One region of the Slackia sp. CM382 genome, then DNA from elsewhere that is predicted to be linked to it. Evidence: riboswitches for the same ligand, from Rfam matches in the RefSeq annotation. Region 1 holds a riboswitch; the other holds the start of a gene.
The links. A riboswitch is a leader RNA that binds a small molecule or an ion and turns the genes downstream of it on or off. The one in region 1 is predicted to bind thiamine pyrophosphate.

Region 1 (14,713 bases):
GAACGGACCCATCTTGTTCAGATGCTCGAGAAGCCGCACCCGGACATCGAGCTTGATGTTTCTGCCGACCCGACTGACAAGCAGCTCCTGAACGAGCATAACGAGCGGACGCACCAGAAGAACTACGGCGAATAATCCTAAAAGCAGCGTTATGTGAGAGAAATCCCATGCATATAGCATGGAGAAGATGCGCGATATGAGCCAGGCCTGGAAAAGCAGGATGCCGGATAAAGCCAAACCGATGAAGAAGGACGCGACCATGGGCAACCATCCGGCACGACCGAGCCTGAGGATGTCGTAATGGGGCATGCTCTTCCTCTCCGATAAAAGTTAGATATGACTAACATATCGGAAAATTAGCAGGTCGCATGCATCCTGTCTAGCTCACGTTCCGTTTTGGGAGCGACGAGGGCGTGACTGGACGAATCCCTTTATCCGGTCTCAACGGCCCTAAAACTTACGCCTTACGCACCATGCGCCGCTGAGCGAGCCGCACGACGACGGCGACACCCGCGACGATGACCATGACCGGCAAGGTATTGCCGACCGGAAGGCTCCAGGCAAGCGACCAGCGATAGAGCGCGAAGCCGCCGATCCACAATGCGAGGGCTACCACGTCGAACGGCTCATCCGACATATCGCGCTCCAGAATGAAGAAATCGGCGACGACGAGCGCGGCCATCGGCGCGAACACGGACCCGATCAGGTAGAGGAACGCCTCGAAATCCCCCACGGGAGCGAACGCCGCCAAAACCGCGCCCACGACGGCGGCCGCAACGCCTACGATGCGCGCATCCAAACGCGATGTTATGGCAGACGCGGACTCGCCTGCCGACTGCGCATCCAGAAACGTTGTCGTCACCGTGGAGAAGACGACGATCATGATGCCAACGATGCCGAAGCCCGCCGCGTTCAGAATTCCTGCGATATCGCTCGTGCCTGCGATCAGGGCCATTCCTAGGCCGATCATATACATCCAGCAGCTGCCGAGCAGATAGGCGACCGTGGCCGCACCGCTGCCCGCACCGGGCTTCTCCGCGAAACGCGTATAGTCGCCCGCGACGGGAAGCCATGAAAGGGGCATAGCGACCGCCAGCTCGACCCCGGCACCGAACGTCATGGTTCCGTCGGCGGCGAAGGAAGCCGGAAATCCGTCGAGGCTCCCGAACACGACGTAACTCACGATCAGCGTGAGCACGAACAGAAGCGCCGCCGCGATCGATTGCAGCCGCCCCATCCAACGCACGCCGAACGCGATCCACGCCACGATAAGCGCTGCGATCACGACGCACCATCCCGCAGTGCCCAGCGCCGGGACGATCTGCGTCGCCGCCACGGCGCCCGACTGGATCATGATGGCCGTCCACCCGACCAGCTGAAGGACGTTCGCCGCCGAAAACAGCACCGACCCGCGCGATCCGAACGTGCGTTTGGTCGCATCCATCGCCCCGACGCCGGTGCGCGCGCTTACGAGCGAGACCAGATAGAACATCGCACCGCCGATGAGATGCCCTAGAAGAATCGCCGCAAGCCCTTGCTCGATTCCAAGCGGCGCGAAATACGTTCCGGTGAGGATTTCCGCCAAGGATACCGCTGCGCCGAACCATATAAGGCCGAGCGTGGGGGTTGAAAAAGATGCATGGCGATCGGCCATATCGGCTCCCTTCGTTGGCATTACCCACATCAGGTTCTTCGGGTCGAAGCGACGTTACGCTTCCTCTCAGCCCGCATGGCGCGAGCTCCCCGCCTCCCGTCTTTCGAGAGTTCCGATAATCTAGCACAATCGGCCGCATCCGTCGGAGTCCGCGAAAGACGCGGCCTATAATCCTTGCCCGATCGTACTCTAAAAGCACCCGTGCGCTCGAACGGCCTTCGACGCCTCGGCAGGAGCTATACGCATGACAGACGGAACGCCTCAAGATATCGATGCGAAGATGCCGGAAGAAGCATCGATGCATGCCGACACGAACCGGCCGGACACGATCGCGCGCTTCGAAGACGGCGGGGATGCGTCGGCGCATGCCCGCACGAGCCAGGAGCGCATGAGCGCCTCGGGCAGGCCGCTTTCATCCCGCTGGCTTCGCATCGTCTCGATCATCTGGTCAGGACAGGCCGTTTCCATCGTAACGAGCGGCGCATCCGGCTGGGCCATCATCTGGCACGTCACCCAAACCGAGCAGAGCGCCCTCATGCTGTCGCTGCTCATGATGTTCAGCATGCTGCCCTTAGGGCTTCTCTCCCCGCTGGGCGGGGTCGTCGCAGATCGGTTCAACCGCAAGGCGGTCATGATAGTCGCCGATCTGGGAGCAGGCGCATCCTCGCTCGTGCTCGCCCTGCTTGTCGTCGCAGGCACTCGCTCATTCGCGCTCATCTGCTTGTTCGCCACCATCCGCAGCGTCTTCTCCGCATTTCACGCCCCGGCGATGACGGCGGCCATGCCCATGCTCGTCCCGGAACGGCACCTTCTGCGCATCAACACCCTCGACCAGCTGCTTGAAAGCATCTCGAGCATCTGCGCGCCCGCCGTGGGCATCGCGCTCTATACGGCCTTTGGACTGGCGCCCACGCTCATCATCGAATTCATCGGCGCCCTCGTCGCCTGCGCGGCGCTCAGCCTTGTCAAAATCCCCACCGTGAAGGTCGAGGAGGAATCCACCGTCGCCGAGCAGATGCGCGTCGGCTGGGATGCGCTGCGCGTCCATAAAGGACTCGTCATGCTTCTAGGAGGGCTGACCGTAGGGCTTATGGCCTTCGCGGCGCTCGGCGCGATCTATCCGCTCATGGCCACGCAGCACTTCGGCGCGGACGGAACGATGGTCTCTGTCGCCGAGGCGATTTCGGGAACGTGCATGCTCGTCGGATCGATCGTCATCATGGCCTGGGGAGGCGGCAGGCGGCTCGCGCTGCTGCTCTGCGCCTCGGCCGTCCTCATCGCCGTGCCCATCATCGCCGCAGGGCTGCTTCCTTCCACCGCGTTCTGGATCTACGCAGGCCTCATGGGGCTCGCATCCGTCTTCATGGCGTGGTTCAACGGACCGCTCATGACGCTCATCCAGCAGCGCGTTCCCGAAGAGAAGACGGGGCGCGCCATGGGGTTCTTCTATGCGCTCATCGGCCTTGCCATGCCGGCAGGGATCGCAGTCGGCGGCGTCATCGCCGAATGGATCGGCATCCCGACGTTCTTCGTCGCTTCGGGAATCCTCTTCCTCGTCATCGGGCTCTCCGGATACCTCTTCAAGGACATCCGCGCATTGGATGCGCCGTCCCAGGCCTTGAAGGCCTCGTTATGAACGGGCTGCGCGACGCGCGATAAGGCGCGCGATCGCGTCCATGAACGCAGCGTCGGCGCCAAGGGCGGGCACGTAGGTGAATGACGGGTCGGAGATCCCCGCGGTCGCGGCCGCATCCAGGTACGCGGCCTTCGCCTCGAACCGGATGTCGTGATAAGTCTCCAGGCAGTCGACGGAGAAGATGGGCGAGGCGACGGCGATGTCGCGCACGCCTTCGGCCGCGAGGCGACGGACGGTAGGCACCAGCATCGGCCCCACCCACCTGCGGCTATCGAAGCGCGACTGGAATGCGATGACCTGGTCTTCTTCAGGAACGCCCAGGATTTCCGCCGTGCGCCTCAGCGTCTCCGCCGCCGCGTCGGGATACGTATCCCCGCCCTTCGTCACATATGAGACGGGAATTGAGTGATACGACATGACGAGCTTCGATCCCGGACGGTACGACCAGCATCGCCTGATGGAGCCGGCAAGCGCATCAAGATATCCCGGTTCGCGCCAATATTCGTCGATGCGCAGGACCTCGGGCGCCGCATCGGCGGACAGGCTGCGCGCCTTCGTCAGAGCGGCGAACTGGGCGTCGAATTCGTCCAACACGCTTCCCGCGCAGGGAATGGTCTTCTGCGGATACATCGGCAGCACGATGATGCGATCGACGCGCGCGTCCAGGAATGCTTCGATCGCGCCGCGGATGCTCGGTTGGCCGTAGCGCATCGCGAGCCTGACCTCGTGCGGCTCGTCTATCAGATGCGCAAGGCGACGGGCTATCTCGTCGCGCTGCGCCTGGGACTCCAGCATGAACGGGCTGCCTTCGGGAGTCCAGAAATCGATGTAACGATCCAAGGTTCGACGCGGACGCTTCGGCAGTATGAAGAGCTCGAGGATCGGGCGCCAGATCAGAGGCGGCACGTTGATCAGATGACGGTCTTGGAGGAATTCGCGCAGGTGCGCACGAACGGCCTCTTCGGTCGGCGCGGCGGCGGTGCCGGTATTGACGATCAGGATGCCAAGCATGCGGCGGTTCTCTTCCAGCGCGAGAAACCGCGCGTGACGGGGAATGAAACCCGTTCTTTATAGCATCGGGACGCCGAAGAATCACCCGTCAGATTGCAGGGTTCCCCAAACACGCACGTCACAGCGTATCTACCACCTATCCGAACGCGCCTGATGGCGACGCGCGAGCGCGACGGCGAAGGCGAGGACGCCGGCTGCCAACGCAGGTGCCGAAACGCCGAACGCGAGCGCATGGGACACGAACCCGCCCCCGAGAACCAATCCCCCGATCGCTGCGGCGGACAGGATGGCCGTTGCGGCCGCGATGCCGAGCGCGAACAGAAAGAACGATCCCCGCTGGCGCGAAAACGAAAGCACGGCCGCCGCGACGACCCACGACGCCGCGGCAAGCCATATGGCGGGATCCGACAGCAAGGCGACCGCATGCGTATCCATGGCCTGGCCGAACGACAGATGGTTCAGCGCATCCCATCCCGCAAGGCTGAAGGATCCGGCGCAGGCGAGACAGAAGCACAGAACGGCCGATGCGGCAGCAGTCGCCGCCGCTTCTTTTACGTCAAGCTCGCATCCGCAGGCCATCGGCGCAAACGCTGCCACACCGAACCCGCCGGCGAGCGGCGCCGCCAGCAGGCAGAGCGAAGGCGCGCGCCCACGACGCCCGATGAAAAGCCACCAGACGGCGCCGACGGCGGCGACCGCAGAACCCAAGCCGTAGGCGCCGGTCATGAAGAGCGCTGCGGAAAACGCCGCCAGCGCGACGAGCGATCCTGCAGCAGGAAGGAGCAGCGCCGCCGCGGCGGCCACCCCGACGACGGCCCAATACGCAAGGGCCGCAGATCCCGTGCCCCCTGCGATCCGAGGCATATTCCCCAATGAAACGACAACGAGGAACAGGCAGGCCGCAAGCGAGAACAGACGGGGTGCGACCTGCGCGGCGCGGCCGCCCAGCCCATCGAGGTCGGTCATGTCCAAGCCATCGTCCTCGGATGCCTCGTCCGGCATGTCGGCGGCATCGTCGGTCGCATCGCCTACGATCCGCGCAAGCTCGCGCTTGCCGCGGCGAACGTCGCCTAAATACGGCATGAGCTGGCCGGAAAATTCCTTCACCGTATCGAAGCGGCCTTCGCGCTCGATCGTCAGGGCATGGAACAGCACGTCGTCGAGCTCAGGCGACACATCGCCGCGCACCTGGGACGGGATGACGATCTCCGCTTCTTCGATCGCGCGCTCGGCTTCGGAGAGCGTGTCGGCGTAAAACGGGTTGTCGCCTGTGAGCATCTGGTAGGTAAGGGCCGCAAGAGCCCATTCGTCCGTTCGTTTATCAGGAGACTCGAGCCGCATCTGTTCGATCGGCATGTAGCCGATGGTACCGCCGGCGGCGCGGCCGAAGCCCGCCTCGTGCGAAAGCTCGGCCAGGCCGAAATCGGTCACCTTCACCTGACCCTGCCGGTTTATGAGCACGTTGTCGGGCTTGATGTCCAGATGAAGCACCAGATTGTCGTGCGCCGCCTCCAATGCGTGGGACACGGCGTCGAACACGCAGGCCGCCGCATCGATAGAAAGCATGCCTTCTTGGCGCATGAGCTGCGTCAGCGTGATGCCGTCCACGTATTCCATGATGAGATAGGCCATCTCGCCTTCGATTTCGAAGTCGAGCACGCCCACGATGGCGGGGTCGATGAGCATGGCCGCGGTGCGTGCCTCGGAAAGCCCGGGCGCCTCGTACCCGACCGAATCGGGGTCCACGCTCGCAAGGGGCAGGCACTTGATCGCGACGCGTCTCTGGATGCGCGTGTCCCACGCCACCTGAACCGTTGCATATCCGCCTTTACCTGCGGTCGAGATGGGGCGGTATCTGTTCAAGATGAGATTTTGCACCTGCCGCCCTTTCGACTAGAATGAGTCGTTATTATATGCTTTGAGCTCACGAACCAAAACCGCAGAAAGGCTTGAGGTAACCACCCATGGGATTGTTCTCCAGGTCCGGCAACCCGGAAGAATCGGGCGGCAAAGTCTTCGATACCCCGCTTTCCCCCGTGCAGATCGTCAAAAAGGCTGAAAAGCAGATGCGCAGGGAGAAAATCCTCAGCGCCGGACGGGAATACGCCCCCACCCTGTACACGGTTCTCGTGAACGGCGACGACGACCAGCGCCTCTTCGGCTTCTATCCGACGCTCGCAGGCGAATGCGAGACGCGCCTTTCCGCCACTGCGGCGGCCGACGGCCTGACCATGGACGGCCAGCCGCTCGTGCGCTTCATCGTAGACGACACCTTGCGCCGCGGCAAATTCGACATCGTCGCCGAAGTCGTGAGCGCCTCCATCGTCAAGCAGCTTCGCGCCGAGGAAATGCAGCGCTACAGCATGTCGCCCGCATCCGCGCAGGCATCCGCCCCGGCGCCGCACCAGGCCGCAGGCGACTTCCCGCATCCCGCGCAGCCGATGCCGGCTGCGCCCGCCGACCCCTACGCCCGCTCCGGCGCCTATGAGACGCCGTATCGCGCCGACCAGAACGCCGCATACCCGCAGTACGACGCCTACGCTCCCGAAACCCGGGAAAAGCCGCCGCTGCCGCGCGTTCCCAAGGAAGAGATCGACTATTCGCTCGATTACGGCGAATACACCTTCGACAGCAAGAACTTCACCGACTATGACGACAAGGACGCCGCGGCAGCGCCTCGCGATGCGCAGGCGAATGACGGCCAAGACGCCTTCGACGTTCCCTCGCCCGTCTCCAACCCGCTCTATTCCAGCCATAAGGCGGATTCCGTGCCGCTCGTCTTCGACAAGAAGCCCCGCGCCGCCGCCGACGCGCCCGCCGCTGCGGCAGCTCGTGCGGAAGGCGAGCCCGACCAGGCGTCCTATCAGGCGCATGGCCAGGTCTTCGGCCTGCCCGAAATCTATCCCGCAGGCGCCCCTGCCCCTGCTCCCGCGCCTGCCGCGCCGCGCCCGGCCGCGCCCGCACCCTATACGCCCGCCGGCCGCGTGCCTGAACACGCCACCACCGCATTCACGGGCGGCGCCCAGGCCTCCGCGTACGCGCCCTCCCAGGGTTCCGCCCATGCACGTCTGGTCAACACCGTGTCCATGCGCACGTACGACCTTGCCACCAACCGCATCCTCATCGGCCGCGAGACCTCGAACGACATCGTCGTGAATGACCTCAACACGTCGCGTCATCACGCCGAGATCCGCTTCGAGCCGCAGGGCGTCTGGGTCATCACCGACCTCGGATCGACCAACGGCACCTACGTCAACGGCCAGTTCGTCACCCGTAGAGGACTGCAGGAAGGCGACCGCATCACGCTCGGCGTGACCGACTTCGTCTTCACGCTTCGTTAGGAGCCCGGCCGTGATCGACATCATCCTGCTCGCCGGCCGCCTGCTCTTCGTCGCGCTGCTCTATCTGTTCCTGTTCGCCATCATGCGCACAGGAATCGGCCTGGTCAAAGGCCAGCGTAAGAAGGAACGCAGCTGGGGTGTGTCCGTCGAGAAGGGCCCGAAGGAACTGCGCGGCGTCAAGATGTCCGTCCACGGCCCCATCATCGTCGGCCGCTCGCCCGGCGCCGATATCGTCATCGGCGCGAGCTACGTCTCCGCCCGGCATGCGCGCTTCGTGCTCATGGGCCAGAACCTCTTCGTCGAAGACCTCGGCTCCACCAACGGCACCGCCGTCAACGGGCAGCGCATTTCGGCGCCCACCGCGCTCCGCAACAACGATGTCATCAACATCGGCGACGTCGTCATCCGCGCGAGGTTCGAATAGTGGCCTCGCGAAGCACACGGGGCCGGCACGAGCGCACGCCGCTCCCCACGTACGGTTCGCGGACCGACGTGGGCCTGGTGCGCGAGCATAACGAAGACAGCCTGGTCGTGCGCCCTCCCCTGTTCGCCGTGGCGGACGGCATGGGCGGCCATGCGGCAGGTGAAGTCGCAAGCGAAATCGCCGCCCAGACCCTTATCGAAGACACTCCTGACAACGCCGACGCGCAAGAGCTCGCGCGGGTCGTCGTCCAAGCGAACCGCAATATCATCGTCGCCGCACGGCAGGGCCGCGGGCGCAAAGGCATGGGCACAACCCTCACCTGCGCGATCGTCGACCGAGAACGGCTGCTTGTCGCACAGGTCGGAGATTCTCGCGCCTATCTGCTGCACGACGGCGTGCTCCAGCGCCTGACGCGCGATCATTCCCTGGTCGCCGACCTGGTGGAAAGCGGACAGATCTCCGAAGAGGAGGCGCGCGTCCACCCGAACCGCAGCGTCATCACGCGCGCTCTCGGCTCGGACCCGCATACGCTGCCCGACATCTACGAGATCAACGTGAAGGCGGGCGACCGCCTGCTGCTCTGCTCGGACGGCCTGACCAGCATGGTGCGCGACGACGACATCGCCAAGACGATGCGCCGCATCCATGATGCCCAAGACTGTGCGGACACCTTGGTCGACCAGGCGCTCGATGCAGGCGGGCACGACAATGTGACCACCATCGTCGTGGACATCCCCGGCAACGCCGAAGCGAAGCGCAAGAAGATCGCCCTGAAATCGCGCTTCGCGGCTATTCTCGGAGCCATCGCGCTCGCGGCGATTTTCATCGGCTCCGCCTTCGCGGGGCATGCCTATCTGAACCATATCGCGTTTCTGACCGTCAACGAAGGCCAAGTCGTCATCTGCCGAGGCCTTCCCGGAGAAGTCCTCGGCATAAAGACCTGGTCATACGATCACTCGACCGGCGTCGACATCGCATCGCTCGACCTGCCGCCCAACACGCTGTCGCGCCTGACCGACGAGGGCATCCGCGTGGATTCCGTCGAAGCGGCCGAAGATCTGGTCGCAACCTGGCAGTCCCAGGACACGAATCCATCTTCCTCCAAGAGCGCGGCTGCCCGCTCGTCGAGCGGCCCATCTTCGAAGGGAGGCGCCTGATGTCGCGTCGCAACACCGAACTCCTGCTCCTCCTGCTGGCGGCGCCTCTCGTGCTGCTGCTCTTCGCCATGGTGCTCATGCACGACGGCACCGCGCTCAACACCCAGACCCTCGCCGTGCCTATCGGCCTGTTCGGCGCCTTCGTCGTGGCCCACGCGGCCGTGCGCTTCTTCGCGCCGAATGCCGATCCGGCCATCCTGCCCGTCGTGTTCGCGCTTTCCGGCATCGGCATCGCGTTCGTCACCCGACTGGCCCCCGACCTGGCAGGACGTCAGGTCATCTGGCTGTTTGCCGGTATCATCTGCATGATCGTCGTGCTCGTGGTCGCGCGTAATCTCGACCGCATCGTGCAGCATAAGTACGTCTTCATCGGCATCGGCATCGTGCTTCTGCTTTCTCCGATGCTGCCCGTCGTCGGAACCGAGGTGCTGGGCAGCCGCATCTGGCTGACCATCGGCCCCTTCAGCCTCCAGCCCGGCGAGCTTGCCAAGATCGCCATCGTGCTCTTCCTCGCCGGCTATCTAGCGGAGAACCGCGAGCTCATATCGGTGTTCACCGTGCGCGTCGGCCGCTTCCGCCTGCCCGACGCCGAAACGCTGCTTCCGCTGCTCGCCATGTGGGCGATCTCGTTCGCCGTCGTCGCCCTTGAAAAGGACCTCGGTTCGGCGCTCGTCCTGTTCGTCCTGTTCATCACGATGCTCTACGTGGCATCCGGCAAGAAGATCTACCTGGTCATCGGCTTCGGCGCCGCAGCCATCGGCGCCGCCATCCTGTACATGCTCTTCTCTCACGTGCAGATCCGCGTCGCCACCTGGCTCAATCCCTTCGCCGACCCATCCGGCACGGGCTATCAGCTCTGCCAGACGATCTATTCGCTCGCCGACGGCGGGCTGTTCGGCGTAGGAATCGGCAACGGCCTGGCGAAGAACATCCCGGTCGTCGAATCAGACTTCATCTTCGCCGCCATCGCCGAAGAGGCGGGGCTTCTGGGCGGCGCCGGCGTGCTGCTGCTGTATCTTGCGCTTGCCATCAGGGGATTTGCAACCGCTGCGCGCGCCAAGAGCGACGTCAGCTCCTTCGTGGCCGTAGGCTCCACGATCATCATCGTGCTGCAGGCCTTCGTTATCGTCGGCGGCATCACGCGCCTCATCCCCCTGACCGGCATTACGCTGCCCTTCATCAGCCAAGGCGGATCGTCCCTGCTCGCCAGCTTCATCGCCATCGGCCTGCTGCTGCGCGCGGGCGACGAGGGCACTGGCCTTTCGTCAGAAATAGCCGACGGCACGTCGCGCATGGCGCCCATAGGCAGCCACGCCGCCGCGGAATCCGGCGTGCTCGGACGCGTTGCGCTTGGAAAACGCCTGACCGCTACGATGATCGCCTTCGCCGTGCTCTTCGCCGTGCTCGTGGCCAACCTCACCTACATCATGGTCGTGAAGGCGGACGACTACCAGAGCTACCCGGGCAACAACCACACTCTTTATAAGGAAGCATCCACCGAGCGCGGATCCATCTCGACTTACGACGGGGTGGTTCTCGCCGAAAGCGAGGCGCAGGGCGACGGCACGTACGAGCGCGTCTACCCCGAAGGCTCGCTCGCGAGCCATGTGGTCGGCTATTATTCGCAGCGCTACGGCCTCTCGGGCATCGAAGCGTCCATGAACGACTCGCTCAAGGGCCAGGCGAACTTCGCGTCTTGGCAAGACGTGATCGAAAGCGCCGCGGGCATCGAGACGCCGGGCAACGACGTCACGCTCACGTTGAATTCCAATATCCAGGAAGCTGCCGAAAAGCAGCTCGCCGGCTACAAGGGCGCCGTCGTGGTCATGGATCCGAAGACCGGTGCGATCCTGGCCATGGCCTCTTCGCCGAACTACGACGCCAACGACGTCGAAGACCTTCTGGACACGAGCGCCGACGACGATACCGGCACGCTGATCAACCGTGCGACGAGCGCGCTGTACGCCCCGGGTTCGACCTTTAAGATCGTGACGCTCTCGGGGCTGCTCGAAAACAATGTCGCAACTCCCGAGACCCAGGTCGACGCGCCGGCGTCGGTCGATATCGGCAACGCGAAGGTCACTAACGACGACGGGGCCGAATACGGCTCGGTTTCCCTCAAGCGCGCGACCGAGGTGTCTTCCAACACCGCCTTCGCCAAGCTCGGCGTCCAGCTCGGGGCAGACAAACTCGTGAAGACCTCGGAGGCGTTCGGCTTCAACAAGAGCTTCGGCGGATTCGAGCTGCCCGTCACGACGAGCCTCATGCCCAATCCCTCGGTCATGACCGAGTGGGAAACCGCCTGGGCGTCGGCCGGACAGCCCGTCGGCGAGCATCCCGGAAGCCCGGCGGGGCCCCAGGCGACGGTGCTGCAGATGGCGCTTGTAGGCTCGGCCGTCGCCAACGACGGCGTGCTTCAGAAGCCGTACTTGGTCGACGGCGTGTACAACGCCAAGGGCGAGCGCAGCTACACGGCGACCCCTTCGGCGATGTCGACCGTCATGAGCAAGCAGACCGCCGACGAGGTCACCGACGTGCTCGAAGGCGTCGTCGATGAAGGCACCGGCTACGGCGCATCCATCCGGGGCGTGCGCGTCGCCGGCAAGACGGGCACGGCGGAGACCGGCAAGGACTATGCGAACAGCTGGTTCGTGGGCTTCGCCCCGGCCGACGACCCATCGGTCGTGGTGGCGGTTCTCGTGGAGGAGGGCGTCAACCATTCGACCGACGACGATTCGGGCCTGGCGAGCGTCCGCGCGGGCGCCATCATGCGCAAGGCGCTCGAAGTGAACGGGACGTTGTGATTTTCGTACGCATCGCGCGAGAACGCGCGGTGTGCGCCATAATAGGAGTTTGACGAATATTCGCCTGATGAATCGGTGTATATTCGGGCAAGGCCAGTATATGTCGGCGGACCTTCGGGGGCGCCGTTGGATTCGCGAGACGGAGCATAGGAGAAAACGTGATAGATAGGGTTCTCAACGGCCGCTACCGCATCACAGAGCGCATCGGCATCGGAGGCATGGCGGAAGTCTACAAGGCGCAGGATGAAACCCTGGGCCGCACCGTCGCCGTCAAGGTCATGCTGCCTCAGTATGCTTCCGACCCCGACTTCACCGCGCGCTTCCGCCAGGAAGCCGCGTCGGCCGCCAACCTTCAGAGTCCCTATATCGTCAACGTCTATGACTGGGGGCAGGACAACGGCACGTACTTCATCGTCATGGAATACGTGCGCGGCATCGATCTGAAAAGCGCCATACAGGAACGCGGCGCCATCCATCAGCGCAAGGTGGCCGAAATCGGCAGCCAGGTCTGCCAGGCCCTGTCCGTCGCGCATGGCCAGGACATCGTGCATCGCGACATCAAGCCCCAGAACATCATGATCCAGCCCGACGGCAACGTGAAGGTCATGGACTTCGGCATCGCACGTGCGAAGAACAGCGTGAAGGACCAGACCTCCAGCGTCCTCGGCACGGCACACTACATCTCCCCCGAACAGGCGCAGGGCAAAGACCTCTCGGGCACGAGCGACATCTATTCCCTCGGCTGCGTGCTCTACGAAGCTGCCACGGGCGTGCTGCCTTTCGACGGCCCCGATGCCGTCAGCGTGGCGATGAAGCAGGTCAACGACGAACCTGCTCCGCCTTCGCAGGAAAACCCCGGCATCAACCCCGACCTCGAAGCCATCATCCTCAAGGCCATGGCGAAAAGCCCGTACCGCCGTTTCACCACGGCGCACGACATGAAGGCCGCGTTCGACGAGTTCCTGCTCGGACGCCCCGTCATGCTCGCAGGCGCCGCCGCCCCGAGCGCGGCGAGCGCCGCGACCAACGTCATGGGATCGGTTCCGCCTATGAGCGCGACCGATGTCGCGGGCATGCCCGGAGGCACGGCCGTCATCCCTGCGGTCGATTCCGAAAACGGCTCCCCACACGGCGCAACGGCATATCGCGCGAACGAAACCGCCAAGAAGAAGCGCGGTCCTATCGTGGCGGCCGCGGTGGCGGTCATCGCCGTGCTCATCATCGCCGGCATCGCGGTCTCTTCCCTCTTCGGGGGCAATGCCGTCGTGCCCGACCTGACGAACAGCTCGCAGGACGAAGCGAAGGCCGCGCTCGAGAAGGCCGGCCTCAAATTGGGCGACGTTTCTGAAGACTACAGCGCCGACGTGGTGTCCGGCCACGTCATGAAGCAGGATCCGAAAGCCGATTCGAAGGTCAAAGAGGGCACCAAGGTCAACATCGTCCTTTCCAAAGGGGCTGAAGAAGGCAAGGTTCCCAAGCTCGACGGCATGACGGCGAAGGAAGCCGAGAAAGCCATCACCGACGCCGGATTCGTCGCATCGTTCGGCGGCAATGAAAGCTCCGATGCCGACAAGGACACCGTGAGCTCCCAGAGCCCCGACGCAGGCACCAAGGCCGAGAAAGGCACCACGGTCACGTATAAGATCTCTTCGGGCCCTGAAACCGTCACCGTTCCCGACGTGACGGGGTATTCACGCGATAACGCCACATCAAGGCTTGAGGACGCCGGATTCACGGTCAGCGCGCTCGACGGCGATCACAGCACGAAATACGCAGCTGGAACGGTCATGCGCCAAGATCCTTCGTCGGGCAAGCTCGAAAAGGGCTCGACGGTCACCATCTACATCTCCCTCGGAGCCGAATCCTACGACATTCCCAATGTCATGGGGTTGTCCAAATCGGAGGCTATCGGGAGATTGCGCGAGAAAGGCTTCACCAACGTCGGAACGACCGAGGCTTATAGCAGCGAGTACGCATCCGGCACGGTCATGGGCATGAGCGATTCAGGCTCGACCGATTCCCAAGATACCTACATCGAACTGACCATATCGAAGGGGCCGCAACCTTCGCAGAACGGAAACGGTGACAACGGCCACGGCAGCCACGGCAACGGCGGGAACGGTTCCGATTCGAGCGGCGGCGGCGGAACGGGATCGAACGGAACGGGGCAGGCAGCGTAAGGAACACGCGCCAAGGCCCTTCGAGTCACAGCGGTATTGAAAGGGTCGGGTCAGCACACCATGAGCAAGCGTTTCCATATTCCTTCCTGGGGCTACAAGCTCTTGCTGCTCGTAGCGGCGGCGGTCTGGGGGCTTGGAACCGTCGTCCTGAAGGACACCGTGGATGCGCTTCCGCCATTCTGGCTGGTCGGCATAAGATTCCTGTTTGCAGGGATCATCCTGTCGGCCATCTTCGCGCGCCGCATCGCGCGCAACCTCACGACCGAGACGCTTATCGCGAGCATCTTCCTCGGAGCGCTGCTCGGGCTCGCCTACGGCGCGAACACATCGGGGCTCCTGTACACCACTGCTTCTAAGAGCACGGTTATCACCGCCATGCAGTGCGTTGTGGTGCCGTTTCTCGCCTGGGCCATCTCGCGCACACGCCCGACCCTGTTCAACCTCATCGCCGCCGGCATGGGCATCGTCGGCATCGCCTTCGTATCGCTCGATGGGACGGAAGGATT
Region 2 (14,713 bases), on a different contig from region 1:
GCTTGCCCTCGTCGATCTCGAAGTCGATATCGGGAACGAGGCCGCGCATCGCACGCGCGAAGCTGCGATACGTCTCCGCCGCCTTCGTGCCGGCGCCGGAGATGATGAGCGGGGTCCGCGCCTCGTCGATGAGGATGGAGTCGACCTCGTCGACGATGGCGAAGCTATGCCCTCGCTGCACGCGGCGCTCGGCGCGCGTGACCATGTTGTCGCGCAGGTAGTCGAAGCCGAATTCGGCGTTCGTGCCGTAGGTGACGTCTGCCCGATAGGCAGGGATGCGCGCGGCGGGACGCATGCCGTTCTGCACGAGACCGACGCTCATGCCCAGCTCGCGGTACACCCGGCCCATCCATTCGCTGTCGCGGCGCGCGAGATAGTCGTTGACCGTGACGATGTGCACGCCCTTGCCCGAGATGGCGTTCAGATAACCGGCGAGCGTGGACACGAGCGTCTTGCCTTCGCCGGTCTTCATTTCGGCGATCTGACCCTCGTGCAGGGCCATGCCGCCGATGAGCTGCACGTCGAAGTGCCGAAGGCCGAGCGAGCGAACGCTTCCCTCGCGCACCGTCGCGAATGCCTCGGGAAGCAGGTCGTCCAGGCTTTCGCCCGCATCGAAGCGTTCGCGATAGCCAGCCGTGAGGGCGGAAAGCTCCTCGTCTGAAAGCTCCTGCATGCGCGGCTCGAGCTCGCCGATACGCGCGGCCATAGCCTGGTACTTCTTGAGCTGACGGCCTTCGCCGAGCGTAAGGAGCTTGGTAAGCAGTCCCATCTGAACCTCTTCACTGTCATAGGAAGCCGGCCGCATGGCGCACGTCGTCTGCGGCTGCACGAAAATTGCGTTAACTTTACCACAGGGCGCGCATCACGCCTTGGCGCCCGGAAAGCGGCGAGGGAAAGAATCATCATCATCGCACACGAGTACGCGCTGATACAGGCCGCGCGACGCATCGGACGGCGAAAGCCCCATATCATCGCGAAGGTAGGTGCAGAGATGATGGTAGGTCTCCGTCGCGGCGTCGAACCGGCCGTTGGCGATCTGCGCACGCATCAACGTCTGATGGAGATCCTCCCGACGATCGTCGCGATCGAAGGCCGTCTGGGCGAGCCATAAGGCGGCCTTCGGCTCGTCGGCGTCGACGAGCCGGTCCGCGCCCGTCGCGAGCGCATCGGTGATGCGGCAGCGACAGCGCTCCCGGCACATCGAGATATAGGCGCTCTCCGTCTCCGACGGCATGATGTCCCCGGCATACGCATCGCAGATACGACGATACGCCCCGATCCAGGATTCGAGATCGACCTGCTCGTACTTGAACACGTTGCAGAGCTCGTCGAGCTCTTCGACGTCGCAGCGCGCGTATCGCATATCGAGCATGCAGCCCATATGCTGCTTCGCCACGTACGGGCACTCCCCCGATTCGAGCGCCAGCGCCCGCCTGAGCACCGACCAGAGCGAGTAGAAGTTGTTCAGCGCACGCCGTTCGTCGCACCCGGGCCACAGGGCGTCGAGCAGCTTCGCGCGGGGAACTTCCCGGCCTCTATTCAGGGCAAGAATGGCCAGCAGGGTGCGCGCCTTGCGCTTCGCGAACCTCTCGGGTCCGATCGCTTCGTCTCCGCGCGTGATCGACATGCCGCCGAAGAGGCTGATGTACAGAGGTTCCACACGTTCGATGACATGCGCGTTCGCAGCGCGGACCTCTCCGACCAGAACGCGTTCCCTGTGCTTGCGACGCTCCGCGCGACGCTCTTCGAGACGGCGCTTCTGAACGGCAAGCGAAAGGAGCATGATCTCGCAGCGCCCCTTGCGTTCGAGATCGTCATCCGGAAAGGAGATGCCGCGCATATCCGCATGCTTCGCCAAGGCCCCGTACAGCAGCGCCTCGGCCGAATCGGGCACCGCCAAGCGGCGGCGACGGCCGCGCAGGGCGGATACGCCGCGTTCGAAAGCATCGTCGGCGCATGCGGCGCATTCCACGCATGTCGGATCGTCGACGCAGACCGCCGCCGCATCGGCAACGAGCCGCGTGAGCACGAGCATCCCGATCCTGCTTTCGCATATGCGATCTCCGCAATCCTCGATCTGCGCGATCGCGCCTTCGATATCGTCTTCGCCTAGAGACGCCGCGCGCATGACGGCGGGCATCGCGCGGGAAACCGACAGCATGCCTTCGTCGTTCGCCATGAGGTCGAACGAGTGCTCGTCCATGTGCTTCTCGATGAAGGAGCGTGCGTCCATGCGCTGACGTTCGCTGCCGAACCGCATCGTCGCGAGCGCGGCGAGGCAACGCCTCCATACGTCGCACGCTGCGTCTCCCCTGATGCGCGCAGCCATCCTCAACGCGCCCTTGGAATCGTCCAACATGATAGAAGCAAGCATGGCGCCGGTGGCCACGTCCGAAGGAAGCGGCGCCTTCGTCGACGAAAACCCTTCGACCAGTTCGAGCACAGGGCCGGGCTGCCCGGCATGCAACAGGACCTCGAGATTCGACTCAAGCCAGGAAAGACGTCGGGAGCGGGTGGCGAACTCGCCCACAAGAGCGCAGGCGCGCGAGAATTCCCCTTTGGTGAACAGCAGCTTCGCAAGCTTCATGACGAGAGAGTCGGCGCTCGAGAAAGCCGAGATCGAGACGATGGAATCAAGCGAAGCGAAGAAGATCCTTTTGATCTGCGGTATTGAAAGCGGCGTCGTGCAAAAGGCCTCATTGACCGAATCGATGCCTACGAAAGGATAGTACGTTTCGATGAATCGACGCGTGTCCTTCTTCAGCGCCCGCGCGAAATGGAAAAGCTCTTCGGACGACCCTTCGCGCGCGACCAGCATGACGAAGAGCGCGAGCTGGATATCGTGAGGCAGCCCCGATGTCAGCCCGTCGAGGAAGCGCCCTTCGTCCTCGGGCTCGCCCCATGCGAGAGCGCATACGCGGACGGGCTCGAACGAACCGGCCGCGCCGGGTTTCAGATCGACGGCGCGCTCGGCGGCGACCGAGGCCAGCTCCCCGTCGTCGAGCAGGAAATCCGTGGAATCCACGACGACGCATCCTGCATGGCGGTCGAGCACCGATTCGAACGACGGCTCGGTCACGACGACGACCTCCCAACCCGCCTCGATAAGGCCGTCGACGACTTCGGAGAACGACTCGGCGCGAACGTCGTCGAGATACGGCACATCGTCGAACACGACGAGCGATCCCTCTTCCCCGTATTCGAGCAACGCCGGCAGCACCGTCTGCGCATCGAGGTCGCGGATGAAAAGCGTATCGCGGGCATCGATCCAATGGGTCGAACGGAATCCGAAGATCTCGTCGGCGTATTCGACGGCGAGCGTCGTCTTCCCGAAGCCCGTCGGCGCGATGAGCACGCGGGGGACGTCACGCTCGGAAATCATCGAGCGCATAAGCCTCGGCCGCGGATGACGGCGACGCGCGCCTGCGCCCTTGGGTCTTCGTCCGTTGCATGCCGAAGCTTTCAGATAGTTCCTCATGGTCCTCCCCTAAGAACGTACGGGCAACGCATGGTTTCATACATCTCTCATCAGCTTTAATGTTCTATTTCATAGACATCGATTCATGCGTTGCCGAATATCTATCACCTTCTAGGTAACATTTTATTTCCGAAGCATGGGAATGCCGGCATGAAAAGACGTCCGCCCCGATCTCATGCGCGAGCGTCGAAATCTTTCGCTGAAATCGCTCGGATTTCCACAACGCTTCCACTAGAATCGGTCCATGGACACCAACGCGCGCATATCCCTTTCCACCGATGTCGAAACCCTTCTCGATCTTCTGGAAGGAACCGGGGCATCGGCATGGGTCGTCGGCGGCTACGTGCGCGATGCGCTTGCAGGCGACGACGCCCACGATGTCGACGTGGCGACATCGGCGCGCTGGCAGGACGTCGCACGCGTATGCGTCGATGCCGGCATGCGCGTCTACGAAACGGGAACCGCGCACGGAACGGTGTCGGTCAATACGGGCAGGCGCATCGTCGAGGTCACGACGTATCGCATCGACGGTCCTTACGAAGACGCGCGCCATCCCGCGAGCGTGTCCTTCGTCGATTCGATCGAACTCGACCTCGCCCGACGGGATTTCACGTTCAATGCGCTCGCGTATCATCCCGAACGCGGCCTTCTCGATCCGTACGACGGATGCTCCGACCTGAAAGGCGGCATCATCAGAACCGTGGGCGATCCGATGAAGCGCTTTCAGGAGGATCCTCTCCGCATCCTGCGCGCCGTTCGATTCGCCTCGCGTTTCGGATTCGCCGTGGACGACCGCACGGAATCGGCCATGCGTCGGCTCGCGCCGCTCATCGGAGGCGTTGCGGCCGAACGTATCGAAAACGAGTTCTCCCGCATGCTCCTCGGAGACCATGCCTGCAACGCCATCATCGAATGGATCGACGTGATCGGCGTATTCATCCCTGAAGCGCTGCCCATGAAGGGCTTCGATCAGCGCACGCCCTATCACATCTACGACGTGCTCGAGCACAGCGCGCATGCCGTCGGCGCCGCTCCGGCCCGACGCATCACCCGCTACGCCGCGTTTTTCCATGACATCGGGAAACCGAGCGTCTTCACCGTCGACGACGAGGGCATCGGTCACGCGAAAGGGCATCCGCAGGCCGGGGAAGCAATCGCGAGAAAGGCGCTCCAGCGTCTTCGGCTCAAGGCGACGGACATCGACGCCATCTGCACGCTTGTCGCGCTGCATCAGGACATCGTTCCCGCGACGCCGCGAGGCGTGCGGCGCATGCTCAACCGCATGGGCGGCGACGTGACCCTCTTTCGCGAGCTGCTCGACGTCAAAAGAGCGGATGCGGCCGCCCACGCACCCGATCACCGGGACCGGGGCGCGCAGGCCGATGAGGTCGAATCCGTCCTCGAAGATGTGCTGAAGGATCGGAGCGCATTTCGGATCGCCGACTTGCAGATAGACGGAAACGACGTTATGGCCTGCGGAATTCCTTGCGGTCCCGGTGTCGGGGCCGCGCTTCGGGCAGCCCTCGACGAAGTCATGGACGACCGTATTCCCAACGAACGGGACGCCCTCCTCTCGTTCCTGGATTCACGTGCAAGCGCCTGGCGACGATAAGCGCCCTATGCGGCTGATTTTTTAGAATTCATGCTTGACGAAGCATGATGCCGCCAGTAATATACGTACTCGCGCTTAGACATGCGACTCACACATTGGGGTGTCGTCTAATGGCAGGACAGCGGTTTCTGGTGCCGTATGTGAGGGTTCGACTCCTTCCACCCCAGCCATTTACTAAGCGCCACAACATACATGGCCTGGTCGTCTAGCGGTTTAGGACGCCGCCCTCTCAAGGCGGAGATCGGGAGTTCGAATCTCCTCCAGGCTACCAACGATGCACCACCGCTTCGGCGGTGGTTTTTTATTCCCAACGCACATTTCCGACATGCATGCGAACGACCCGGATGCCCGGTGCATGCGCCGACGCAGCGGCTTTTCATGCACGCCCGCGCCCCATGGGGTTCTAGCCCGCACCATTGTCCGCAGGCCTGCCTTGAACATCCCCCGTTCCCTCATCGTTCGCATCGACATGCATTGCTTTTCTTGCAGAATTCATCCCATTCACGCTTTGAACTCTTATTCCGTGCATATTTCAGAGAAAGTTATCCACAGCACATCATGCAGAAACCTTGCTGGAACCTTGCGGGCATCTGCCGAGAAACTCACCGGGCGGCGAGCCCCCGCCCTTCGGCTTCCTGCGCCCATCTACCATGGCGCACCCCTGATTCGTGCCGCACGCGAAAAGGCCGCGATGATCCGAACGGCACCCAGAGCACGGATTCCCTGCGGCACTCCGTGCTCTCCGGGATGCGATTCGTCCATCGCGGCCCCATACGCCCGGCCGCGCATGCCGAAGCATGCCGGCCGCTCTGCGGTCACAGCGAAGCGAGCGCCTCGCGCAAACGCCACATATGGTCGAGCGGACCCGACCCCTTCCCCATGGAAAAGCCGCTCGAAAGAGCGCCGGCCACATAGGCCTTCGCGACGCGCACGGAATCGATCGCGGATTTCCCCGATGCAAGCCCGCAGGCGATGGCGCTCGAAAGCGTACATCCCGTTCCGTGGGTGTTGCCGGTATCGACGCGCGTTCCGCGCAGCCAGCACGTCCGGCCATCGAACACAAGGCAGTCATCGGCGCTTTCGTCGAGATGACCGCCTTTCACGAGCACGGCGCCCGATGTCATGCCTGCAAGCATGCGAGCGGCGCGTTCCATGCCTGCCGCATCGACGATGTCGAACCCGCAGAGCGCGCGGGCCTCCGACAGATTCGGCGTGATGACCTCCGCCAGAGGAAAGAGGTCGCCGACGACGGCCCGGACGGCGCCATCCCGCATGAGATCGGCGCCGCTCGTCGCGACCATGACAGGGTCGACGACGATATGCCGGGCATCGCGCCGGCGAAGCGCGCGCGCCACGGCTTCGGCGATAGCCGACGACGATATCATGCCTATCTTGACGGCATCGGGGACCATATCATCGAAAACGGCATCGATCTGGGCTTCGACGAACTCGGGCGACGCGTCGAAGACGGCGTTCACGCCCAGGGTGTTCTGCGCGGTGAGCGACGTGATGGCGGATTGGCCGAACAGACCGAACGACTCGATGGTCTTGAGGTCGGCCTGGACGCCCGCGCCGCCCGAACTGTCCGAGCCCGCGATGGTCAGCACGGTAGGTACGCTATAGGACATGATGGAGCCTTTCCGACAGACGCTGCGCGGCCCCGCGAACGTCGTCCGCCGAGAACAGAGCAGAAACGACGGCTGCGCCCCGCACGCCTGTTCCGGCGAGCACATCGACGGTCCGTTCGTTCAAGCCGCCTATGGCGACGACGGGAATATCGACCGCATCGCAGATAGCGCGCAAGGTTTCAAGAGAGACGTCCGCCGCCTCGGCCTTCGTTGCCGTTTTGAAGATGGCGCCGACGCCGAGATAGTCCGCTCCGTCGCGCTCAGCGCGCAGGGCTTGCGCAACGGTCTGGACCGACACCCCCACGATGGCATCGTCCCCGAGGCGTGCGCGCGCCGAGGCGCACGCGGCGTCCTCTTGGCCCACATGCACGCCGTCCGCGCCCGATCGCGCGGCAGCGTCGACGTCGTCGTCGATCACGAACGGCACATCCGGGCATGCCGCATGCACCTCCCGCGCGAACGCGACGAGCGCATCGGTCGCCATCTTCTTCTCGCGAAGCTGCACGAACGTCGTGCCGCCGGCCACCGCATCGGATACGCATGCGGCAAGCGAGCGCCCCTCGAGCCAGGCGCTATCGGTCACGCCGTAGAGCAGCAGGCATTCGGGATGCGCGGCGATGTAGGCGCGCGGACTATCCACGGGCGATCTCCCGCACGAACGCGCGATCGCGCATCGCGGCACCGTCGAGCGTCGACAGGGCATCCATGAGATAGGTATGGAAACTGCCCGTCCCGTCCTTCTCGCCCATGCGCTCGGACGCCATCTGGCCGGCGATGCCCATATGGACGATGGCGGCGAGAGTCGCGACGAGGGTGTCGTCCCTATGGTCGGCCGCGTAGGCTCCGCAGACGGCCGACAGCATGCATCCGGCGCCCGTGATGCGGCCTTGGAGCGGACTTCCGTTGAACACGGCGAACGCGCGCGCCTCGTCCGCCACGACATCGATCGCGCCCGTGATGGCGACGACGCACCCGGCGCGGCGCGCGAAGTCGCACGCGAACGCGGCCGCTTCGGCCAGCGTGTCCTCTGTGACGGCATCGAGGGGATTCGCATCGACGCCCTTGGTGGACGTCGATGCGCCGGCAAGCGCCTTGACTTCGCTCATGTTTCCCCGCACGACGCTGATTCCCAGGTCGTCGAGCAGGCCGGAAGCCGTCGCGGTACGCAGCCGGGACGCGCCGGCGCCGACGGGATCGAGCACGATCGGCGTGCCCGCCTCGGTCGCCTTGCTTCCTGCGATCCTCATGGATTCGATCGTACGGGCATTCAACGTGCCGATGTTGAGATCGAGCGCGCCGCAGATGGAGACGATATCCTCGACATCTTCCGCCTCGTCGGTCATGATCGGGCTCGCGCCGATCGCCAGAACGGCGTTCGCGCAGCTTTCGACCGTCACGTAATTGGTGATGCAGTGGACGAGCGGTCCGTGCGCGCGCACGTCTTCGAGCATGCGCGCAAGTTCAGCCTCTATGGCCATGGTTCTCCCTTCGATGGCATTATCCAACAGGTTCCACGGGTCGGGACGCGAAAAGCCCCCTCTCAGCCTGCTCGCGCAAGCTCCCCATGCGCGGGATTATACGTCGAAGGTCGTCGAGGACGGGAGAAAAACAAGCAGATCGCCCTCGGATACGGATATGCGGATGGGAGCGCCTGCGCATTCGTTGGACAACCCGAGCGGAACGTCGTTCGACAGCGTTGCCGACGAGAGCGCATACGACGCCCCTTCCTCGTCCACGCCGAACGAGCGGTCCGAAGCGGAAAAGACCGAGAATCCCCCGTTCAAGGAAGCAGGAAGGAACAGTTCGTCGAACGCGCCTCCCGTAAGGACGGCCACGCATTCGCCGTCTCCTGCGGCGAAAGACCTGATGCCCCGATGGGAAAGCCGCACGAGCGTCTGAAGGGTCGCATAGGTCTGGTCGAGCCGGCCTCCGAGCGCACCGAGCAGCGCGATGGTCCCGCACCCATGCGCCAGCGCCTGTTCGCAGGCGAGAAACAGGTCGCTTTCGTCCTTGCGCGCGGGATGGACGACGGCATCGGGAACATCGGGGACGAATCCGAGGGAATCGAAATCGCCCACCACGGCATCGGGGCGGATTCCCGCACGCATAAGCGAAGCGAACCCCGCATCCGCCGCAACGACGTAGTCGAACCGATGGCGAAAGAAAAACGCCTCGTCGAAGGCCGCCGATCCGACGACGGCGCAGATGCCGCCCGAAGATCCGACACCGCCCGACGATGCGATGCGGACGCATCCGCCTTCGTGCCGCTGCTCCACCGCAACCTCCCGAACCTCGCCGCCTCGATTGATTCTTGCATGACGTCCGGGCCGTCTGCCCGACGCCTTGCAAGCGCATGATACAATACGCTGGCTATGCGGGCCGGACGGTCGCGGGCGCCTTTTCGGCGCGTGAGGAAAGTCCGGGCTTCAAGAGACAGGATGCCGGCTAACGGCCGGGCGGGGAAACCCGACGGAAAGTGCTGCAGAAAAGGAAACTCCCCTGCGATCCCTTCGGGATGCGGCGTCTCGGCGTCGGCAGGAGAAAAGCTGAGAAGGTGCGGTAAGAGCGCACCAGCGCATCGGTAACGGTGCGGCTTGGTAAACCCCATCCGAAGCAAGGGCGAATAGGCATGCGATACGGTCGTCTCTCCGTGCATGCGGGTAGCCTGCTCGAGGCGCTTCGGCGCCCTAGATAAATGGCCGTCTTCAAAGACAGAACCCGGCTTACAGGCCCGCTACGGCATATGAAGAAAGGCTCCCGATCGGGAGCCTTTCTTCATTCGGGGCGCATGCCTGCCGCATGCCGCCTTCAGTCTTTAGTCGAGATCGCCCAGGTCGAACGCATCGGACGCATCGCCGTAACCGCTCAGATCGCGCTCGACGACCTGCGTCGCGCCCGGAGCGGCATTGCGGGCCGCCGGCTTGGCATGCGCGCCGGGGATGACGTTCGACGCCGCCACGGCGCCGGTCGGCGCGGGTGCGGCGGCGGCAGACGCGTAATGCATCTGGGTGCGCACCGGCTTCTTGCGCGTGAGCTCCTCGTTGATATCCGCAAGCTTCTTGTTCGCATCGTCGATGAAGGCGCGCAGGCTCTCGGCGTAGGATTCGCACGTGGCCTTGTGCGAAAGCTCGAGGTCGGAAATCGCCGTTTCGATCTTGGCGCGCTCCACGTTGGCGCGCTCGATGATATCGGCCGCATCGGCCTCGGCGTCCTTATGGATCTTGCGGGAATCCGCTTCGGCCTTGTCGGTGACCTCCTTGGCGGAGCGCTGCGCGGTCAAAAGCGCCTCGGCGATGACAGACGCATCGCTCGACTTCGCGGCAAGCTTGGATTCGAGCTCGGCGATGCGCGCGTCCTTCTCATCCTCGGTCAGAGGCGCGGCGGGAGCAGGTTCGGCATCGGGCTCCGCGACGATCGCAGGCTCGGCGAAGGCGGCATCGAGATCGATGGGCGCTTCGTCGTCAATGGAGCCGGCATCGGCGTCGCGCATGGAACGGACCTGCTCGGTCAGACGACGGATCTCGGCATTCAGGCCATCGATCTCGTCAGCCACATGCTCGAGGAAGACATCGACCTCGTCGCGATCGTAGCCCTTGCGGTTGACCGTGAAGATCTGGTTTTGGATTTCTTCGGAAGTGATGGCCATTACAGCTCCTTAACGTATGCGAATCCGACCTCGCGATCGAGGACCTACAAGACGGCTACGACCAGCCTGGCAACCAATTGTAATACAACGAATGCAAGGATGGGCGAAACGTCCACCATGCCGATGGGCGGGATGACGCGACGGAAGATACCGAGATACGGATCGCATATGCGGCCGAGCGCCGCATCCACGTCGGCGATGAAGCCCGACTTCATCGGAATCCATGACATGATGATATAGACGAACAGGATGAACGAGTAGACGTCGACGATGGAGACAATCAGGTACTGAATCGTATGCATTATAGAATTCCCTGTTCGTGTAGCTGTTCCTTTTCGGCATCGCTCAGAGCGGCGCCGGCATTGAGCGCGAAGACGCGCGGAGCGATGACGTCGACCTGCGCCCCTAAGGCGCTCGCGGCGCCGAACGAGAAATCGAGCACGCGCTTCATCAAGGCATCCGGAGCGGCCGCGCATGCGAGCACGACGACGCTGCGCATCTTGAGCGCCGTGGCGACGCGCTCCGCATCGTCGTAGGTCTCGGGACGAACCACGACCATGGTGCGCACGCGCGGCGCGAGCGACGCCTCGGGAGCCGCAGCCGAGACGGACGTGCGGGGCTCGGCGGTCGACGAGAACAGATTCTCGAGCCCGGCCGAAGAGCGGGCGGGCGCGGCATCGGCCGATGCGTCGTCGTATGCGGACGCGCGACGACGGACGCGGATGTCGCGAGAGGTCACGAGCGCGGGCATGCGGCCTGCGGCAGCAACCTTGTCAGCGGGTCGCACGTATCCGGGTTGGGCATAGTCGGCGGAATCGTCGTACGCGTATTCGCCGTAGTCTTCGCGCTCGAACTCATCGTCCGCATCGCGCGATGATGCGCGGCGAGACGAGCGCGCAGCCGGGACGTTGTGCGGGGAGGGCAGGCCGAGTCGATCCTTCACCTCATCGATATTCGGGAATCTGAACGCCATGTCTTTCCTGTCTTTCCTGTCTCAGCCGCAAAGTCCATACGTATCGCTGAAGATCGCGCGGCCTATCCTTACCATAGTAGACCCGTAGGGGATGGCCTGAAGATAGTCGTCGCTCATTCCCATTGAAAGCTCATCGAGGTCAAGCGTCAAGCCCTGGGCGCCGAAGCGTTGACGCATCTCCTCGCGGATGCGCGCAAGGCGCGCGAACGACGCATCCGCTTCCTCGGGCGAATCCTTCGGCGCCATCATCATGAGTCCGCGGACGCGCACGTGCGCAAGCCCGAAGCAGTGCTCGATCATAGCGGGGAGTTCGGATGCGGAAAGGCCCTGCTTGTTCTCTTCCCCATCGTTCACCTCGATGAGCACGTCCTGGACGATGCCGGCCGCGTCCGCGAGACGATCGATCTTGTCGGCATGGCTCGGCCGATACAGGGAATGGATGAGGCACGCGCGCCCCACCACGTCCTTGAGATGGCGAGACTGTATATTGCCGATGAAGTGCCATCGCTCGGAAGGAAACGCATCGTGCTTGCGCGCGAGTTCATCGGGACGGTTCTCGCCGAAATCGTGGATGCCGGCCGCAACGGCTTCGGCAACCGCATCGACGTCCACGGTCTTCGACACGCCGATGATGCGCACGGCGGACGCATCCCTGCCCGACGCGGCGCACGCATCGACCACCTGGGTCCGTATCGCGTCGTATCGATCCTTCAATGCCATGGGAATCACCTTCGGTCCTTCATGCGGCAGGCGAAGGCGCCTTGGCGCCCGCACGTCCCGCCTTCGCGTCGGTATGAATAGAATCGCCCGTCTTCGTAGGTGCACAGGCCCGCATCGCAGATGCGCCTCTCGTCCATGCCTGCCTTCGAGAGGTCCGCCGCAAGGGCGCGGGCCATATCCACATGGCGCGTTTCTCGCACGCAGCCGTCGCCGAACGTCGCGGCGAAACGCGCTGCCAGCTCCTCGTCGACCTCGAAGCAGCATGTCCCTATATGCGGCCCGATATACGCATTACATCCCGATAGGCGCGAGGCATCGCCTCCGACGAGGTCGAAGGCGGCCTTGACGACGATGCGGTTCATGACGCCGCGCCACCCCGCATGCACGACGGCGAAGCTGCCGTCGGGCGCGACGATGATCGCAGGCACGCAATCGGCGAAGCAGAGAAGCGCTGCGATGCGGGCATCGCGCACGATGAGCGCATCGGCGGCCTCGCGCGCCTGGGCGATAGCTGCCTCGCACGATGCGGCGTCGTCAAGGGAGACGACGGCATCGCCGTGCACCTGATGCGGCACGACCAGACGAGCGTCCTGGCAGCCGAACGCCGCCATCAGACGCGCGCGGTTCGCGGCGACATCCCGCGCATCGTCCCCGACATGCGACCCGAGGTTCAGGCCCGCGTACGGGGGCGCGCTCACGCCGCCGTCACGGCACGTGAAGGCGATGCGCACGCCTGTGACGGCGAAGAGGTCCTCGTCGAGGAGCGCGGGCACGGAAAAGCCCCGGCCCCATGCGAGCCGCGGAAGCGGCAAGGAAGGGCTCGGGGCTGCATGCATCGATCTCGGTCCTCGGCGCCCGCTTAGCGGCGGCGGAGGAAGTCGGGGATGTAGTCCTCGTCGGTCACGCGGCTCGACGCGGACGCCGACGAGGCGGCGGGAGACGTCGGATGGCTGGAATTCGAGGTATAGGTGTCGCGCAGAGAACTCTGCTTGGCGGCGGGCTTCGCAGCGGCGGTGGAGGCGAATAGGTCGCTGCGGGCGCTTTCGAAGTCGATGGCCGACTGGTTCGTGCGCGCGAAACCGGTCGCGATGATGGTGATGCGGATCTGATCGCCCAGGCTCTCGTCCACGATCTGGCCGTAGATGATGTTGGCATCCTCGTCGACGACGGATTCCATGGCGCGCGCAGCCGCATCGACCTCGGCGAGCGTGAGGTCGGGACCGCCGGCGATGGAGAAGAGCACACGGCTCGCCCCGGCGATGGAGGCTTCGAGGAGATTGGAGTTGATGGCCTCGGTCGCGGCTTCGACGGCGCGGTTCTCGCCCGAGCCGAAGCCGATGCCCATCATGGCCGTGCCCGCATCCTTCATGACCGTGCGAATGTCGGCGAAGTCAAGGTTGATCAGGCCGGGAATGGTGATGAGGTCGGTCACGCCCTGGATGCCCTGGCGCAGCGTGTCGTCGGCGAGGCGGAAGGCGTCGAGCATGGAGGTCTTCTTGTCGACGACCTCGAGAAGACGGTCGTTCGGAATGACGATGAGCGTGTCGACCTTCTGCGCAAGCAGATCGCAACCCTGTTCGGCCTGGTTGCGGCGAAGACGCCCTTCGAAGCTGAACGGCTTGGTCACGACGCCGACCGTCAACGCGCCGATCTGCTCGCGCGCGATTTCGGCGACGACGGGCGCGGCGCCGGTGCCGGTGCCGCCGCCTTCGCCGGCGGTCACGAAGACCATGTCGGCGGCCGCGAGCGCGTCGGCGATTTCCGCCCGGGATTCCTCGGCGGCCTGACAGCCGATCTCGGGATTCGCGCCCGCACCGAGACCGCGGGTCAGCTCTTCGCCGATATGGATGGTCTTGTCGGCATTGGAAAGGAGGAGCGCCTGCTTGTCGGTGTTGACGGCGATGAACTCGACGCCTTTGATTCCGGCATCGACCATGCGGTTGACCGCGTTGGTTCCGCCGCCGCCGACGCCCACGACCTTGATTACGGCGAGGTGCTCCGAACCCATAGAATTAGACATAGTCTCCTCCAGAAAACCGAATACGTACCGTCGAGCCTCGATGAAACGCTTTGTGTTCGTGCGCTGCCCCATTCAAACGAAGCATAGCAGGTTCACTTTACACGAAGAGACCGACAATGCAAGCGCGAGCAGGCATATCAGACGCGCCGATGCGCCAAAGGCACATACGCGGAATGCGCTGCGATCAAACGGAACGCCAGGTGGGGCTGCTCGCCACGCGCACGTTGATATAGGCGACCGATCCTTCGTTGTCCTTAAGGATCTGCAGACAGACGCGTTCCTTGTCGCGAATGTCCTCCGCAGCGCCGAAGGCGATCTCCACGTTGGAATCGAGCGTGAGCGTCGCGTTGTCCGAGGACGAGGCGGATATCTGCTTCACCTGGTCCTTAAGTTCGGTCGTCATGCCGGAGACGATGGCAAGCGCGTTGTTGACGCTCGCATCGGTGCAGGTCGACCCGACTTCAGGGCGCAGGCCGTAGGCGACGTCGGTGATGGCGAGCGCATGCGCGGCATCGTCGTAGATGGCGGGGCTCATGGCCCGTCCCTCGGCGCTGTCCTGGTCGGGAATCCTGCACAGCCACGTGCCGTCGTCGGCGATGGCCCACAGCTCGCTCGTCGATCCGTCTTCGGACAGAA

Region 2: it holds a riboswitch for thiamine pyrophosphate, as region 1 does, so the genes downstream of both, thiM (hydroxyethylthiazole kinase) here and cytX (putative hydroxymethylpyrimidine transporter CytX) in region 1, are expected to answer to the same signal.

The regions. Positions count from the first base shown of each region.
Region 1 is NZ_ALNO01000019.1:79,062-93,774, reverse strand. Features, by position in the region: gene HMPREF1155_RS08270 (ABC transporter ATP-binding protein/permease) at 1-309, opposite strand, end outside; gene cytX (putative hydroxymethylpyrimidine transporter CytX) at 458-1,654, opposite strand; TPP riboswitch at 1,643-1,756, opposite strand; gene HMPREF1155_RS08260 (MFS transporter) at 1,899-3,290, shown strand; gene hemH (ferrochelatase) at 3,285-4,301, opposite strand; gene HMPREF1155_RS08250 (serine/threonine-protein kinase) at 4,431-6,179, opposite strand; gene HMPREF1155_RS08245 (DUF3662 and FHA domain-containing protein) at 6,266-7,642, shown strand; gene HMPREF1155_RS08240 (FHA domain-containing protein) at 7,653-8,066, shown strand; gene HMPREF1155_RS08235 (Stp1/IreP family PP2C-type Ser/Thr phosphatase) at 8,063-9,223, shown strand; gene HMPREF1155_RS08230 (FtsW/RodA/SpoVE family cell cycle protein) at 9,223-12,027, shown strand; gene pknB (Stk1 family PASTA domain-containing Ser/Thr kinase) at 12,186-14,207, shown strand; gene HMPREF1155_RS08220 (DMT family transporter) at 14,268-14,713, shown strand, end outside.
Region 2 is NZ_ALNO01000018.1:123,746-138,458, forward strand. Features, by position in the region: gene secA (preprotein translocase subunit SecA) at 1-769, opposite strand, end outside; gene HMPREF1155_RS07600 (BTAD domain-containing putative transcriptional regulator) at 863-3,382, opposite strand; gene HMPREF1155_RS07605 (CCA tRNA nucleotidyltransferase) at 3,723-5,090, shown strand; tRNA gene HMPREF1155_RS07610 (tRNA-Gln) at 5,187-5,260, shown strand; tRNA gene HMPREF1155_RS07615 (tRNA-Glu) at 5,285-5,361, shown strand; gene thiD (bifunctional hydroxymethylpyrimidine kinase/phosphomethylpyrimidine kinase) at 5,906-6,718, opposite strand; gene thiE (thiamine phosphate synthase) at 6,708-7,358, opposite strand; gene thiM (hydroxyethylthiazole kinase) at 7,351-8,196, opposite strand; TPP riboswitch at 8,185-8,293, opposite strand; gene HMPREF1155_RS07635 (thiamine diphosphokinase) at 8,293-8,994, opposite strand; RNA gene rnpB (RNase P RNA component class A) at 9,090-9,459, shown strand; gene HMPREF1155_RS07640 (DivIVA domain-containing protein) at 9,534-10,364, opposite strand; gene HMPREF1155_RS07645 (YggT family protein) at 10,409-10,666, opposite strand; gene HMPREF1155_RS07650 (cell division protein SepF) at 10,666-11,337, opposite strand; gene HMPREF1155_RS07655 (YggS family pyridoxal phosphate-dependent enzyme) at 11,359-12,057, opposite strand; gene HMPREF1155_RS07660 (polyphenol oxidase family protein) at 12,063-12,830, opposite strand; gene ftsZ (cell division protein FtsZ) at 12,917-14,077, opposite strand; gene HMPREF1155_RS07670 (cell division protein FtsQ/DivIB) at 14,262-14,713, opposite strand, start outside.